Regions from separate parts of the Pseudomonas sp. LF020 genome, predicted to be linked through region 1. Evidence: riboswitches for the same ligand, from Rfam matches in the RefSeq annotation. Region 1 holds a riboswitch; the other holds the start of a gene.
The links. A riboswitch is a leader RNA that binds a small molecule or an ion and turns the genes downstream of it on or off. The one in region 1 is predicted to bind cobalamin.

Region 1 (7,753 bases):
CCACATCATCGGCCACCAGCAAACCACCTTGCTGGTCGATCACCACGCCTACCGGGCGACCCAAGGCGTTTTCGTCCTTGTCGAGGAAACCGGTCAGCACATCCACCGGTGCTCCGTTCGGCTTGCCGGCGGCGAACGGGACGAAAATCACTTTATAGCCACTGTGCGGTTTGCGGTTCCATGAGCCGTGCTGGCCGATGAACGCGCCTTCCTTGAACTGCGCCGGCAGGCTGTTGCCTTCGGCGAAGGTCAAGCCCAATGAAGCGGTATGCGGGCCGACGGCGTAGTCCGGGGCGATAGCCTTGGCCACCAGATCCAGATTCTGCGGCTTCACCCGCACATCCACGTGCTGTCCGTAATAGCTGAATGGCCAGCCGTAGAAGCCGCCGTCCTTGACCGAGGTGATGTAATCCGGCACCAGGTCGCTGCCGATCTCGTCACGCTCGTTGACCGCTGTCCACAACGCGCCACTGGTGGGCTCCCACGCCAGGCCGTTGGGGTTGCGGATGCCCGAGGCGAAGATCCGGTGATTGCCGGTGGCGCGATCGACTTCCCAGATCGCCGCGCGACCTTCTTCTTTATCCAGACCATTCTCGCCAACGTTGCTGTTCGAGCCGACGGTGACGTACAGCTTGCTGCCGTCCTTGCTGGCGATGACGTTTTTCGTCCAGTGATGGTTCAGCGTGCCGCCCGGCAGGTCGGTGACTTTGATCGGCTGGGTCTTGATCTCGGTCGCACCGGGTTCGTAGTGGAAGCGCAGCAGGCGATCGGTGTCGGCGACATACAAATCGTTGCCGACCAGGGTCATGCCGAACGGCGAGTTGAGGTTTTGCAAGAACACGGTGCGGGTCTCGGCCACGCCGTCGTGGTCGGCATCGCGCAACAGGGTGATGCGATTCGGGCTCGGCACGCCAGCGCCGGCCTTGCCCATGACTTTCTTCATCACCCAGCCACGAATGCCGCTGCTGTCGTCAGGCTTGGGTGGCGCGTTGGTTTCCGCCACCAGCACATCACCGTTGGGCAGCACGTAGAGCCAGCGCGGGTGATCGAGGCCTTCGGCGAATGCGGCCACTTGCGTGCCGGCCGCGGCGGTCGGTTTACCACCCGCAGGCCAGCCGATCGCCGGGGCGATGTTCACCGTCGGGATCAGGGTCTTGTTCGGTTCGGGCAGTTTCGGTGACGGGCCGGTGCCGTCGGAGACTTGCAGGCTGGAGGATTCACCACAGGCGGTGAGCCCTCCGGCGAGGGCGATGACGAGAGCGAGCTGGGACTTGCGCATTACTGATCTTCCCTATGAATGCATTGACCTAATCATAGAGAAGCACAGGCATGCGATGGTTCAACCGCTCAACCGCGGGCCTCTTTGAACAGCACGGCGATCCCCGGATGATAATTGCCCGCTTCGCTGCGCAATTTGCGGTAGGCGTAGGGGAAATACCAGGCCACTGCGCAGCAGTGTTCCTTTTGCAGGTCGTCGACCATGTCCTGCAGTTCTTCGGGGCTGGCGCTGTGCTGGACCTTTTGCGGGGCGACGAACAGGCAGCCGAGTTTGAGGTCGCTGGCAAAACTGATGCGTTTGGCCTCGCTGGTGATGTCCAGCAGGGCCTGGGTCAGATTGAGGTTGTTGACCCGCGGCCAGCGCTGGGTCGCCTGAAGGTAAGCGCGGTCCTCAGGCCCGGCAATGAACAGATCGGCGCGGGCATTGCGCTCGCCATCCTCGTTCTGCTTTCGGGTCGAGGTATTACAAAGGGTCACCAGCTCGGCCATCCATGCCGCCGCAGAGAGCAAGCCGAGATTGGCTTTCTCGTCATGCCAGTAAGGTGTGTCGTTGTCGCCGCGAATGGCGTTGTAGCGGTCGATACAGTCAAACCAGCGTTCGAGCATCGGCGCAGGAATTCCAGGCGCGGGTTGCTGATGATCATGCCTTGCATCGTCATCATCCTTATTGTTGTGATGGGCTTTTTCGAGAAAAGCATGGCTCTTTGATATCATTTGTATCAGTGTGGCACAAGAATGGCGCCAGATAATTGATCGACGGCAGTTATTCGCCCGACGGCCCCCTCTTTAATTGACGCTCCACCCCCAACCCTCTAACCTTCGCGGCTTGTTTCAGGTGCTCTGTGACGCGTGTCGACAGAGTGAAACAGGGAAGCCGGTGAGGGTTGTCTTCAGGTGAAGAACGATCACGATCCCGGCGCTGCCCCCGCAACGGTAAATGAGTGAAAACTGCGCCTTGAGCCACTGTGTCGACCGACGCGGGAAGGCGCGCAGTCAGGCGATTCGCCGCTCATGAGCCCGGAGACCGGCCTGATCCATTCAGCGGCATCACGGTGGGCGATGCCAGGCTTTTTGCCGTCTATTCTTGTGCCTGCCCGCCGTTATCCAGCCTCAACGGAGAGCTCCCCCATGACCGATTCCCCCGAGCGCGACGAACGCCATCTGGCGCGTATGCAGCGCAAAAAAGCCCTGATCGACGAGCGCATCGCCAATTCGCCTGACGAGTGCGGCCTGGTGCTGGTGCTGACCGGCAATGGCAAAGGCAAAAGCAGCTCGGCGTTCGGCATGCTCGCCCGCGCCATGGGCCACGGCATGCAGTGCGGCGTGGTGCAGTTCATCAAGGGCCGCAACAGCACTGGCGAAGAACTGTTCTTCCGCCGCTTCCCCGAGCAAGTGCGTTTTCACGTGATGGGCGAGGGTTTCACCTGGGAAACCCAGGATCGCCAACGTGATATCGCCGCCGCCGAAGCCGCGTGGGAAGTGTCCCGCGAGCTGCTGCGTGATCCGTCGATCGGCCTGGTGGTGCTGGACGAATTGAACATCGCCCTCAAGCACGGTTACCTCGATCTGGATCGAGTGCTCAGCGACCTGCAGGCGCGTCCGCCGATGCAACACGTAATCGTCACCGGTCGCGCGGCCAAGCCGGAAATGATCGAGATGGGCGATACCGTCACCGAAATGGGCATGCTCAAACACGCCTTCCAGGCTGGCATCAAAGCGCAGAAAGGCGTCGAACTTTGAATCAACCACGTCACTGCCCGGCGGTACTGATCGCCGCGCCGGCTTCCGGTCAGGGCAAGACCACCGTCACCGCCGCGCTCGCTCGCTTGCATCGCAATCAGGGGCGCAGGGTGTGCGTGTTCAAGTGCGGCCCGGACTTCCTCGACCCGATGATTCTCGAGCGCGCCAGCGGTGCGCCGGTGTATCAACTGGACATGTGGATGGTCGGCGAGCAGGAAAGCCGCCGTCTGTTATGGGAAGCCGCCGCCGAAGCCGATTTGATCCTGATCGAAGGCGTGATGGGCCTGTTCGACGGCACGCCGTCCAGCGCTGATCTGGCGCGGCATTTCGGTGTGCCGGTGCTCGGCGTGATCGACGGCACCGCCATGGCCCAGACCTTTGGCGCCCTGGCTTTGGGGCTGGCGCGTTATCAGCCGAACCTGCCGTTTGCCGGCGTGCTGGCCAACCGCGTCGGCACCTTGCGTCATGCGCAATTGCTCGAAGGCAGCCTCACCGAAGGCTTGCGCTGGTACGGCGCGCTGTCCCGGGAAACCGGGATTGAGTTGCCAAGCAGGCACCTCGGCCTGGTTCAGGCCAGCGAACTGAATGACCTCGACCTGCGTCTCGACGCCGCCGCCGAAGCCTTGGCCAGCAGTTGCGAGGTAGCGCTGCCACCGGCCGTGGCATTCGCCGCGCCTGAAGTGATCCCTGCCGAGCCGTTGCTCGACGGCGTGCGCATCGCCGTCGCTCGCGACGAAGCCTTTGCCTTCACCTACGGCGCCAGCCTCGACCTGCTGCGGGCGATGGGCGCCGAGTTGAGTTTCTTCTCGCCGATCCGCGACACCCGATTGCCCGAGGCCGACAGCCTGTATCTGCCCGGTGGTTATCCGGAATTGCACCACGTCGCGTTATCGCAAAACACCGCAATGCTCGATGCGATTCGTGCGCACCACACCGCCGGCAAACCATTGCTCGCCGAGTGCGGCGGCATGCTCTATCTGCTCGACGCGTTGACCGATGTCGACGGCACCCGCGCCGAGCTGGTCGGCCTGCTGCGCGGTGAGGCGGTGATGCAAAAACGTCTGGCGGCACTGGCACTGCAAGCGGTGGATCTGCCGGAAGGTTCGTTGCGCGGTCACACCTATCATCATTCCCTGACCAGCACCGAACTGACGCCGATTGCCCGGGGCATCAGCCCGAATGGCGGGCGCGGGGCGGAGGCGGTTTATCGGGAAGGGCGGATGACGGCGTCGTACGTGCATTTTTACTTTCCGTCGAATCCTACGGCGATTGCTGCATTGTTAGCGCCAGATCTCAAGGCCGCCTTCGCGAGCAAGCTCGCTCCCACATTGGATCACCTAACCCCTGTGGGAGCGAGCTTGCTCGCGAAGAGGCCATGACCGACAACGCCTATTCCGAGGCCGAACGCGCAGCCGTCTACCGAGCCATCGCCGAACGCCGCGACATGCGCCACTTCACCGGTGGTACGGTCGAACCGGAGCTGCTGCGCCGTCTGCTTGAAGCGGCACATCAGGCGCCCAGTGTCGGCCTGATGCAGCCGTGGCGCTTCATCCGCATCAGCGATCGCGCCTTGCGCGGGCAGATCCAGAACCTCGTCGAAGAAGAGCGCATCCGCACCGCCGAGGCCCTCGGCGAGCGCAGTGACGAGTTCATGAAGCTCAAGGTCGAAGGCATCAACGACTGCGCCGAAGTGCTGGTCGCGGCGCTGATGGACGATCGTGAAAAACACATTTTCGGCCGCCGCACGTTGCCGGAAATGGACATGGCCTCGCTGTCCTGTGCGATCCAGAATCTGTGGCTGGCGGCCCGTGCCGAAGGACTGGGCATGGGCTGGGTGTCGCTGTTCGAACCGCAGGCACTGGCCGATCTGCTGCAGCTGCCGGCCGGGGCCAAACCGTTGGCGGTGTTGTGTCTGGGGCCGGTCGAGGCATTCTATCCGGCGCCGATGCTGGTACTCGAAGGGTGGGCGCAGGCGCGGCCGCTCAATGAGTTGCTGTACGAAAATTATTGGGGAGTGAATCAATGAGTGTGGCGTTGTTGAGTGTCGCCGCGGTTGCGCTGGATGCGCTGCTGGGTGAACCGAAACGCTGGCATCCGCTGGTGGCGTTTGGCAATTTTGCCGGGCGCATCGAGCGCCGTTTCAATGCGGGCGGGCGCGGCTGGCGCAGTCACGGGGTCACCGCGTGGGTGATCGCGGTGCTGCCGCTGACGCTGCTCGCCACGGCGTTTTCCTGGGCGCCGTACGTGGGCTGGATCGTCGAGATCCTTGCACTGTATTGCGCCCTCGGCATGCGCAGCCTCGGTGAGCATGTCGCGCCGGTAGCCGCCGCCTTGCGCGCTGACGATCTGCAAGAAGCGCGCAAGCGTGTTGGCTATCTGGTCAGCCGCCAGACCAGCGAACTGGACAGCACCGCCGTGGCGCGCGCGGCCACCGAATCGGTGTTGGAAAACGGCAGTGACGCGGTGTTCGCCGCGCTGTTCTGGTTTGTTGTGGCCGGTGCGCCGGGGGTGGTGCTCTATCGCCTGAGCAACACGCTCGACGCGATGTGGGGCTATCGCAACGAACGCTTCGAGCGCTTCGGCTGGTGCGCGGCAAAAATCGACGACGTGCTCAACTACATTCCGGCGCGGTTGGTGGCGCTGACCTACGCGCTGTTGGGCAACACCCGGCTCGCCTGGAAATGCTGGCGCAGCCAGGGCCCGCAATGGGACAGCCCCAACGCCGGTCCGGTGATGGCGGCGGGTGCCGGTGCGTTGAATGTCGAACTGGGCGGCCCGGCGATTTATCACGGTGAACTGCATGAGCGTCCGCAACTGGGTGAAGGCGCACCGGCGGATGCCGATTCGATTGATCGCGGCTGGCAATTGGTCCAGCGCGGGGTATGGTTATGGCTGCTGATTCTCTGCGTGGGGGCTGAATTCTATGCTTGAGCACGGTGGCCGGCTGCGCAAGGCTGCACTCGATTACGGGATTGCCGAAGCCGACTGGCTCGACCTGTCCAGCGGCCTTGCGCCGTGGCCGTTTGCGGTGCCGGAAATTCCGCTGCGCGCCTGGGCACGCTTGCCGGAAACCGATGACGGCCTGGAACAGGCTGCGTGCGATTACTACGGCGCCTCGCAGGTGCTGCCGGTGGCCGGTTCGCAGATGGCGATCCAGTTGCTGCCGCGTTCGCGTCGCGCCGGCAAGGTCGGGGTGTTGTCGCCGTGTTATGCCGAGCACGCCGAAGCCTGGCGGCGCAGCGGTTACATCGTGCGCGAAGTGCTGGAGCAGGAAGTCGAGTTCTTTCTCGACAGCCTCGACGTGCTGGTGGTGGTCAATCCGAACAACCCCACCGGGCTGAGCCTGACCCCGGCGCGGCTGCTCGACTGGCATGCGCGGCTGGCCCAGCGTGGCGGCTGGCTGGTGGTCGATGAAGCGTTCATGGATAACACGCCGCAGCTGAGTCTGGCGCCGCATACCCACCAGATCGGTTTGATTGTGCTGCGTTCCTTCGGCAAGTTTTTCGGTCTGGCCGGGGTGCGGCTGGGCTTTGTGCTGGCCGAGCGCAAGTTGCTCAGATTGCTCGCGGAACAGGTCGGACCCTGGGCGGTCAGCGGGCCGACGCGGGTGCTCGGTCAGGCCTGTCTGCAAGACACCGAAGCGCACACCCGGCAACGTATTCGCAGCGATGAAGCCAGTGAACGCCTGGCGTTGTTGCTGGAGCGCTACGGCTTCAAACCCCACGGCGGTTGCGCGTTGTTTCAGTGGCTGATCACCGAACACGCGTCGGTGCTGCACGAGTTCATGGCCCGACGCGGAATCCTCCTGCGCATCTTCAATCACAACAGCAGCCTGCGTTTTGGCCTGCCCGCCAACGCGGCTGAAGAAGCGCGCCTCGAACAAGCGCTGCAAGCTTTCGCCAAGGAAACCCAATGACAACCTTGATGGTTCAGGGCACCACGTCCGACGCCGGTAAAAGCACCCTGGTGACGGCGCTGTGCCGCTGGGCCACCCGTCAGGGTGTGGCGGTGGTGCCGTTCAAACCGCAGAACATGGCGCTCAACAGCGCGGTGACCGCCGACGGCGGCGAGATCGGCCGGGCACAAGCGGTGCAGGCACAAGCCGCGCATCTCGAACCGCACACCGACATGAACCCGGTGTTGCTCAAGCCCAACAGCGACACCGGCGCGCAGGTGATCATCCATGGCCGCGCGGTCACCAGCATGAATGCCGTGGCGTATCACGACTACAAAGCCATTGCCATGCAAGCGGTGCTCGCGTCGCACGAGCGGCTCAGCGCGGCGTATCCGCTGGTGATGGTCGAAGGCGCTGGCTCGCCGGCCGAGATCAATCTGCGTGCCGGGGACATCGCCAACATGGGCTTTGCCGAGGCGGTGGATTGCCCGGTGCTGCTGATCGCCGACATCAATCGCGGCGGGGTGTTTGCGCATCTGGTCGGCACCCTTGAGTTGCTGTCGCCGAGCGAACAGGCGCGGGTAAAAGGTTTCATCATCAACCGCTTTCGCGGCGACATCGCCTTGCTCCAACCGGGCCTCGACTGGCTGCAACAGCGCACCGGCAAACCGGTGGTCGGCGTGTTGCCGTATGTGATGGACCTGCATCTGGAGGCCGAGGACGGCATCGATCAGCGCCAGACCGACAAGGCCGAGCAAGTGCTGAAAGTGGTGGTGCCGGTGCTGCCGCGCATCAGCAATCACACCGATTTCGATCCGCTGCGTTTGCACCCGCAGGTCG
Region 2 (7,753 bases), on a different contig from region 1:
CCGTTGCTGGCTTCGATGATTTTTACCGCTGGCGGCAGTTCTTCAGCGACTTCCAGACGTACGCGAGCGAGGTCTTCAGGGCTGGTCTGGTCGGCCTTGTTGAGGATCACCAGATCGGCGCTGGCCAGTTGGTCGGCGAACAGTTCGTGCAGCGGCGATTCGTGATCCAGGTTCGGGTCAAGTTTGCGCTGGGCGTCGACCTGATCCGGGAACGCGGCGAAGGTGCCGGCGGCCACGGCCGGGCTGTCGACCACGGTGATCACCGCGTCAACCGTGCAGGCGCTGCGGATTTCCGGCCACTGGAAGGCTTGTACCAGCGGTTTTGGCAGGGCCAGACCGGACGTCTCGATCAGTATGTGATCGAGGTCACCGCGACGGGCGACCAGTTCGCGCATCACCGGGAAGAACTCTTCCTGAACCGTGCAGCACAGGCAGCCGTTGGCCAGTTCGTAGACGCGACCGGTGGCTTCTTCTTCGGTGCAACCGATGGTGCATTGCTTGAGGATTTCACCGTCGATACCCAGCTCGCCGAATTCGTTGACGATCACCGCGATGCGGCGGCCCTGAGCGTTGTCGAGCATATGACGCAGCAAGGTGGTTTTGCCCGAGCCGAGAAAACCGGTGACGATGGTGACGGGGAGTTTGGCCAGTGTTTTCATCGGATGCCCTTTGGCAAGGTGGCGGGCATACGGGACGAGATCCGCTGCGAGCGTGCGCGCGGAAGAATTCGCCACCGGATCACCCCGCCCGGTTGTAGTGAGAAATCTGTGACGAGGCAGGTCTCCTGGCTGACGGTGTTCAGGCGCGGGGCCCGGCATTCGCTGCGCCTTCCCGCGGGCTCTGTGGATTGAGCTGGCAGTGGCGTGGCAACGAACTTCACCGTTCACAGTTGCGGGGGCAGCCGCGGCTTTGACCGCGTTCCCTTCTTAGCTTCGGCGTGGGCCGAAGAACCTCGAAGGTGCAAGGCTACGCATCGGGTGGTGACCGGTCAATGGTTGGATTGGGGGCATATCCGTTGCTGCGGTAACGGCCTCCCTAGAGTTCCGCCCTTACGGCGGGTCACTTTTGCCAGTCACCGGGTTACGGGGTTTGGTTGTTTTGGATTGGGGGCATATCCGTTGCTGCGGGGGTTGCTGATTACGGTTCCGCCCTTACGGCGGGTCACTTTTTCCAAACGCCGAAAAAGTAACCAAAAAGGCTTCCCCCGGCGTACGGCACTTCGCTGAGGCTCAGTGTTCCCTCGCTACGGTGTCCATCCGGGGGCATCGCCTCCGGTTTGCTTCGCTGCACCTCCTCTCGATGTATGCGGCTTCGCCGCATGGCGCTGCGCGCCTTCCCCCCTGATGGACACCTACGCTCGGCCTGCCGAAGGGGCTGAAGATCAAAAGCCACATCAAGAGCCAAAGCCAAAGCCAAAGCCAAAGCCAAAGCCAAAGCCAAAGCCAAAGCCAAAGCCAAAGCAAATCAAAAGATCGCAGCCTTCGGCAGCTCCTACAGGGGATTGGGTGTATTCAGATAGAGATTGGTCGGCTGTCAGGCCGCCATCGCCAGCAGGCTGGCTCCTACAGTTTAGAAAACGCACAACCCATGCGGCAAAGCCGCCCCACTCAACACGATGAGCGTTAGCTCGAGTAAAGCTTTTGATCTCAAGGCCCGTCGGCAGGCTGAGTGGAGGGGTTTATCCGGGGGTGGGAGCGCAGCGACCGTTTGGCGCAGCCAAACACAGCGAGAGGAGGTGCAGCGAAGCAAACCGTAGGCGCTGCCCCCCGGATGAATCCCGCAGCGAAGGAACCCGAGCCTAGGCGAGGGCCGAACGTCAGGGCACAGACCTTTTGGTTACTTTTGGGGCGTTTGCCAAAAGTGACCCGCCGTAAGGGCGGAACCATAGGAAGCCGTTACCGCAGCAACGGATATACCCCCATACCCATTCAATTGACTCAAATCCCCACCCATGCTCTCCTACACAACTTGTTACGGGTGCCCTTCACAGGGTGAAACGGGAAACCGGTGAATCATGTGCTTTACTCAAAGCCATGTCAGTCCGGTGCTGCCCCCGCAACGGTAAGCGAGCGAAGCGTCAGATCCACTGTGCCAATGCGGCATGGGAAGGTGATGCTTGCAGGTCGGCCAGACGCCAACCCCTCGTGAGCCCGGAGACCGGCCCGCAACACACAGCACGCATGCTGCGTCGCTGAACATAACAAACCCGCGGTGGGCGGGCGCTGTTCGAACCTCTGCGTGCCTGACCCGCAGGGGTTTTCATGCGCTCTATTCACCCGCTGACACTCCAGAGGGAAGCGCCATGTCGATCATCAGCAGCACCGGCAGCAACACCGACAAAATCTCCAGCACCGCCACCTTGAGCCAACGCCTGACCGCCGCGATTGTCGCGTCGATCCTCGGCGCCAGCCTGGTTTACTTCGCCGGTTTCTCGCACATCGAAGCGGTGCACAACGCCGCCCACGATACCCGCCACAGCGCCGCGTTCCCGTGCCACTGAGACCTGCCGCCATGATCAAGCGTATTGCGCAAACCGCAGGTTTCACCGGGCTGCTGGCCGCCCTGTTGCTGACCTTGCTGCAAAGTTTCTGGGTCTCGCCACTGATTCTGCAGGCCGAAACCTTCGAGAAATCCGAACCGGTGGCCGTTCACCAACATGCCGACGGCGCCATGGCCGGGCACACTCACGACGCCGAAGCCTGGGAACCGGAAGACGGCTGGCAACGCGTGGTCTCGACCACCGGTGGCAATCTGGTGGTGGCGGTCGGTTTCGCCCTGATGCTCGCCGGCCTGTACACCCTGCGGGCACCGACCAAAACCTCACAAGGTCTGCTCTGGGGTCTGGCCGGTTACGCAACTTTCGTGCTCGCGCCGACCTTGGGCCTGCCGCCTGAACTGCCGGGCACAGCCGCAGCCGATCTGGCGTCGCGGCAGATGTGGTGGATCGGCACCGCCGCATCCACCGCTGTTGGTCTGGCCCTGATCGTGTTCAGCCGTCATTGGTTGATGAAGCTGCTGGGCGTGGCGATTCTGGCTATGCCGCACGTGATCGGCGCACCACAACCGGAAGTGCATTCGATGCTCGCTCCGGAAGCGCTGGAAGCCCAGTTCAAAATCGCTTCGCAGTTGACCAACGTGGCGTTCTGGCTGGCCCTGGGCCTGATCAGCGCCTGGTTGTTCCGCCGCAAAAGCGATGGTCAATACCACGCATGACCGATGACCGCGCAGCGCCGACCTTCGTGGTCGGCCTGGGCTGCCAGCGCGGCTGCCCGGCCAGCACGCTGCGCGCGTTACTCGATCAGGCATTGCAGGCGCATCGCATCGAGCTGGAAGCGGTCAAGGCCCTGGCCAGCATCGATTTGAAGCGCGATGAACCGGGCTTGCAGGAACTGGCCGCACAACTTGCGTTACCACTGTTGTATTTCAGCAGCGACGAACTGGCCAGTTACCAGCAGCGACTCAGCCACCATTCGCAGATCGCCTATGAGCGCACCGGCTGCTACGGCGTGGCGGAAAGTGCCGCCCTGGCCCTTGCCGAGCAGTTGATTCAGGCACCGGCAAAATTGCTGATTTCCCGGCAAAAATACGCTCAGGCGACCCTGGCATTGGCCGGCGCTGCGTAAAATCCGGATAATCCCCCTGTTTGATCATGAGCAATCTTCATCTGAAGCGTTGCCCTGCCCCGTTTTTCACAGGATTTCTGCATGACTGTCTACTTCATCGGCGCCGGCCCCGGCGACCCGGAATTGATCACCGTCAAAGGCCAGCGGCTGATCCGCAGCTGCCCGGTAATCATCTACGCAGGCTCGCTGGTACCGGCTGCGGTGCTGGAGGGGCATCAGGCCGAAACCGTGGTCAACAGCGCCGAATTGCATCTGGAACAGATCATCGAACTGATCAAAACCGCGCATGCCAACGGCCAGGATGTGGCGCGGGTGCATTCCGGCGATCCGAGTCTGTATGGCGCGATTGGCGAGCAGATTCGTTATCTGCGTGAGCTGAACATTCCGTTCGAAATCATCCCCGGCGTCACCGCGACCGCAGCGTGTGCGGCGTTGCTCGGCGCCGAGCTGACACTGCCGGACGTTTCGCAGAGCGTGATTCTGACCCGCTACGCCGATAAAACTGCCATGCCGGCGGGTGAGGAGTTGAGCAGTCTGGCGCAGCATGGCGCGACCATGGCGATTCATCTGGGGGTCAATCATCTGCAGAAGATCATCGCCGAATTGCTGCCGCATTACGGCGCCGATTGCCCGATTGCGGTGATCCACCGGGCGACATGGCCGGATCAGGATTGGGTGGTGGGGACACTGGAGGATATTGCCGCGAAGGTGGAGGCCAAGGGGTTTCGGCGCACGGCGTTGATTCTGGTGGGACGGGTGCTGGGCAGTGAGGTGTTTAGCGAGTCATCGTTGTATCGCGCGGGGCATGCGCACCTTTACAGACCCTGAGTCAGATGACTTTTGTGGCTGGGTTCAAAACCTGTGGTGAGGGGATTTATCCCCGATGGGGTGCGAAGCAGCCCAAAAAAATGGAACTGCTGCGCAGTTCATCGGGGATAAATCCCCTCACCACAAAGTACGGGCATAAAAAAACGGCGCTCACGGGGCGCCGTTTTTCGTGTTCGCAGCGAACACCTTAGTAATAGGCGTTTTCTTTCTGCGTGTGGTCAGTCACGTCGCGCACACCTTTGAGCTCTGGAATGCGCTCGAGCAAGGTGCGCTCGATGCCTTCCTTCAGGGTCACGTCGGCCTGGCCGCAGCCCTGGCAGCCGCCGCCGAACTGCAGCACGGCAATGCCGTCCTCAACCACATCGATCAGGCTGACCTGACCGCCGTGGCTGGCCAGCCCCGGGTTGATTTCGGTTTGCAGGTAGTAGTTGATGCGCTCGTTGACCGGGCTGTCGGCGTTGACCATCGGTACTTTGGCGTTTGGCGCCTTGATGGTCAGCTGGCCGCCCATGCGGTCGGTGGCGTAGTCGACGACGGCATCGTCGAGGAACGCTTCGCTGAACGAGTCGATGTAGGCGGTGAAGCTTTTCAGCCCTAGCGCGGTATCTTCAGGTTTTTCTTCGCCCGGCTTGCAGTAGGCAATGCAGGTTTCGGCGTACTGGGTGCCAGGCTGGGTGATGAAGACGCGGATGCCGATGCCCGGGGTGTTCTGCTTGGAGAGCAGATCGGCCAGGTAATCGTGGGCGGCGTCGGTAATGGTAATAGCGGTCATGGAAACTCCTCGCAGGCTTGGGCGCAGTTTACGCCAATCATTGCGCCGGACAAAGTCCTAGTATTTTTGTCGGGAAAGATTCTCGACAGGCTCGCGAACCGATTCGCCGTCGATCCGCGCTTTAAGCCACTGATAACTGCGTTTTTCCACCCATTCGTAGCTTAGCCACGAACCCACTGCGATAGCCAGGGCGCAAACAGCGAACATCAGATACGGATTGATTCCATAGCGCCGGGCAATAAAACCACCGGCAGACAGCACCAGCACGTGCATCAGGTACACCGAATAAGAACAATCACCGAGCAACTTCATCAGCCGATTACGCTCGACGTAGCGCTCAAGTGATATGCAGGCCATCACCAGCACCGCGCTCGGCACGCCCCAGTTCAACAGCCTTGGCGCCGGCGTCAGGTGATAGATCGCCAACAACGCGGCGCCCATCGCCAACAGTGGCAGCCACAGACCCGCACCGATCCAGCCCCGGCGATAGAGCACGCCAATGCCGATCCCCAGCAAAAATTCGTAGACGATGTCCGAACGGTAAAACTCGTTGAGCCAGCCGAACGCCCGACACACCGAAAACAGCAACGCGCCAACCACCAGCAAGCGCACCTGCCAACGAAACACCAGCGCACAGGCAAACAGCACATAAAAAAGCATTTCGTAATTGAGCGTCCAGCCGACATTCAGTGTCGGGTAGATCCCGTAGCCGCCGGGGTTTTGCGCCGGAATGAATAGCAGCGATGCGATGAAATGCGCCCAATCCACCGTCTGATCCGGCAACATCGGCCGGGCGAACACCACCAGCAACGCCATCAGCAGCGTGTACAGCCAGTACGCCGGCACGATGCGAAACAGCCGAAACAGCAGAAATCGCGCCGGAGGCAACGACTTGCTTTCGGTAGACAGGAAAATCACCAGACCGCTGATGACGAAAAAGACATCGACGCCGACTGCGCCTTTGTCGATGAAGAACTGCCCGACCGGGCCGCTCGCCTTGAAGTCGAAAAAAATCTGCATGAAGTGGTGACAGACCACCGTCCACGCGGCAAGCGCCCGCAGGGCCTGCACTGAAATCAACATGATCGGCTCCCGCCCACGATTCCTGAATCCCCACCGCCCCCCCTGTAGGAGCTGCGGCACGCTGCGATCTTTTGATCTTTGTTGTTAAAGAATCAAAAGATCGCAGCCTCGTTGCACTCGACAGCTCCTACAGGGGTTTTGCGGTGTTGCTTGGAATTGTGACAGCAGGTCGATCTCAACGATCAAAGATTCTCGTAGCGGTTCATGTCCAGCACGCCCTCTTCCACCGGATCGGTTTCATGGAGGTATTGGCTCAGGTCGTGGAAATAGAACCAGAATTGCGGATGACTGCGACGGATGCCCCAACGTTCGACGATTTTCTCGAAACGGTTGGCATCCTTGGCATTCTCCATGGCATCGACAAACTCCGGCACTTGCTCGGCCGGAATGTTGAAGATGAAGTTCGGATAGCTGCTCAGTACGCCCGGATAGATAGTCAAGGTGTCCAGCCCCGGTTGATAACGCAACGATTCGCCCAGCAGAAACGCCACGTTGCTGTGCGCGCGGTTGCGAAGCAGGCTGTAGACCTCGCGTTTGCCGCTGCGGGTTTCGATGCGCAGCATGGTCGCTTCCGGCAGTTGATCGATAACCTTCAGACCGGCCGCCGGGCGCGACGTCAGGCGACTGAGTGCCTGCTCGGCGTTCTGCAGCGCCGGGTCGATATTCGGCCGCGAGCAGTAGGCGCCGTCACAACGATTGATCGGGTCGGGCCGCGCATTGAGGTCGCCGTAACGCGCCAGCAACTGCATGGCGAAGTCGTATTTCGGGTCTTTCTCATCGAGTTTCAGCGCGGTCGGCTTGTCGTCGTCGATGGCTTCGTAGTCGAGCCACATCTTGAACTGGCCGCTGCTCTGATACCAATCGTCGAGGTAGTCCTCGCGGGAGTCGGCCGGCATCAGGCGCAGGAAGTTCTGCTCGGCGCCGTTGCGGATCAGGTCGAAATACAGGCGGGTCTGCGCCTGATGGGAGACGTTGCCGAACACATCGAAGTTGACCGCCAACTGGTAATAGGTGCGCTCCAGCAGCGGATAGTCGAACAGCCACATGGTCTGTGGCACTTCGCCGATCAGGCCTTTGGTCACCGATGCACTGTCGAAGTGGCGGAAAATGCTCAGCAGCGCGTTGTCGTTCCCGGCCCACAGGGTCGACCAGCTCGGCGGCGGTTGGTCGGCGTAGCTGTCGCGGCGCAGGGCCTCGTATTCATTGCGCTTGTTGCGATAGTTGTGCCACAGGCTTAGGACACTGCCGACGTCATCGTTCTGCCCCGGCATCGCCAGCAACGGCGTGGCCTGGCCGCGATAGTTCGGATCGGTGATGTACAGGTCATGTTCCGGGGCCTGGAACAGCGCCCAGAAGTTGTCGCGAATCACGTCCGTCGCAATCTGCCCACGGCACACCGGCCCGCGAATGAAGGTGCGCACGAAGTATTCGGCGTTATCGAGCATGA

Region 2: linked by a shared signal. The riboswitch ahead of ACU680_RS04975 (CbtB domain-containing protein) and the one ahead of cobO (cob(I)yrinic acid a,c-diamide adenosyltransferase) in region 1 are both predicted to bind cobalamin.

What each region holds. Positions count from the first base shown of each region.
Region 1 is NZ_JBRFIX010000017.1:9,491-17,243, reverse strand. It holds gene ACU680_RS26280 (PQQ-dependent sugar dehydrogenase) at 1-1,279, opposite strand, end outside; partial or broken gene ACU680_RS26275 (hypothetical protein) at 1,348-1,931, opposite strand; cobalamin riboswitch at 2,095-2,325, shown strand; gene cobO (cob(I)yrinic acid a,c-diamide adenosyltransferase) at 2,407-3,018, shown strand; gene ACU680_RS26265 (cobyrinic acid a,c-diamide synthase CobB) at 3,015-4,397, shown strand; gene bluB (5,6-dimethylbenzimidazole synthase) at 4,394-5,044, shown strand; gene cbiB (adenosylcobinamide-phosphate synthase CbiB) at 5,041-5,949, shown strand; gene cobD (threonine-phosphate decarboxylase CobD) at 5,942-6,934, shown strand; gene ACU680_RS26245 (cobyric acid synthase) at 6,931-7,753, shown strand, end outside.
Region 2 is NZ_JBRFIX010000002.1:185,532-193,284, reverse strand. It holds gene cobW (cobalamin biosynthesis protein CobW) at 1-659, opposite strand, end outside; cobalamin riboswitch at 758-970, opposite strand; cobalamin riboswitch at 1,959-2,180, shown strand; gene ACU680_RS04975 (CbtB domain-containing protein) at 2,303-2,500, shown strand; gene ACU680_RS04970 (CbtA family protein) at 2,512-3,213, shown strand; gene ACU680_RS04965 (cobalamin biosynthesis protein) at 3,210-3,623, shown strand; gene cobM (precorrin-4 C(11)-methyltransferase) at 3,705-4,451, shown strand; gene nfuA (Fe-S biogenesis protein NfuA) at 4,639-5,223, opposite strand; gene ACU680_RS04950 (acyltransferase family protein) at 5,281-6,306, opposite strand; gene ACU680_RS04945 (fatty acid cis/trans isomerase) at 6,489-7,753, opposite strand, start outside.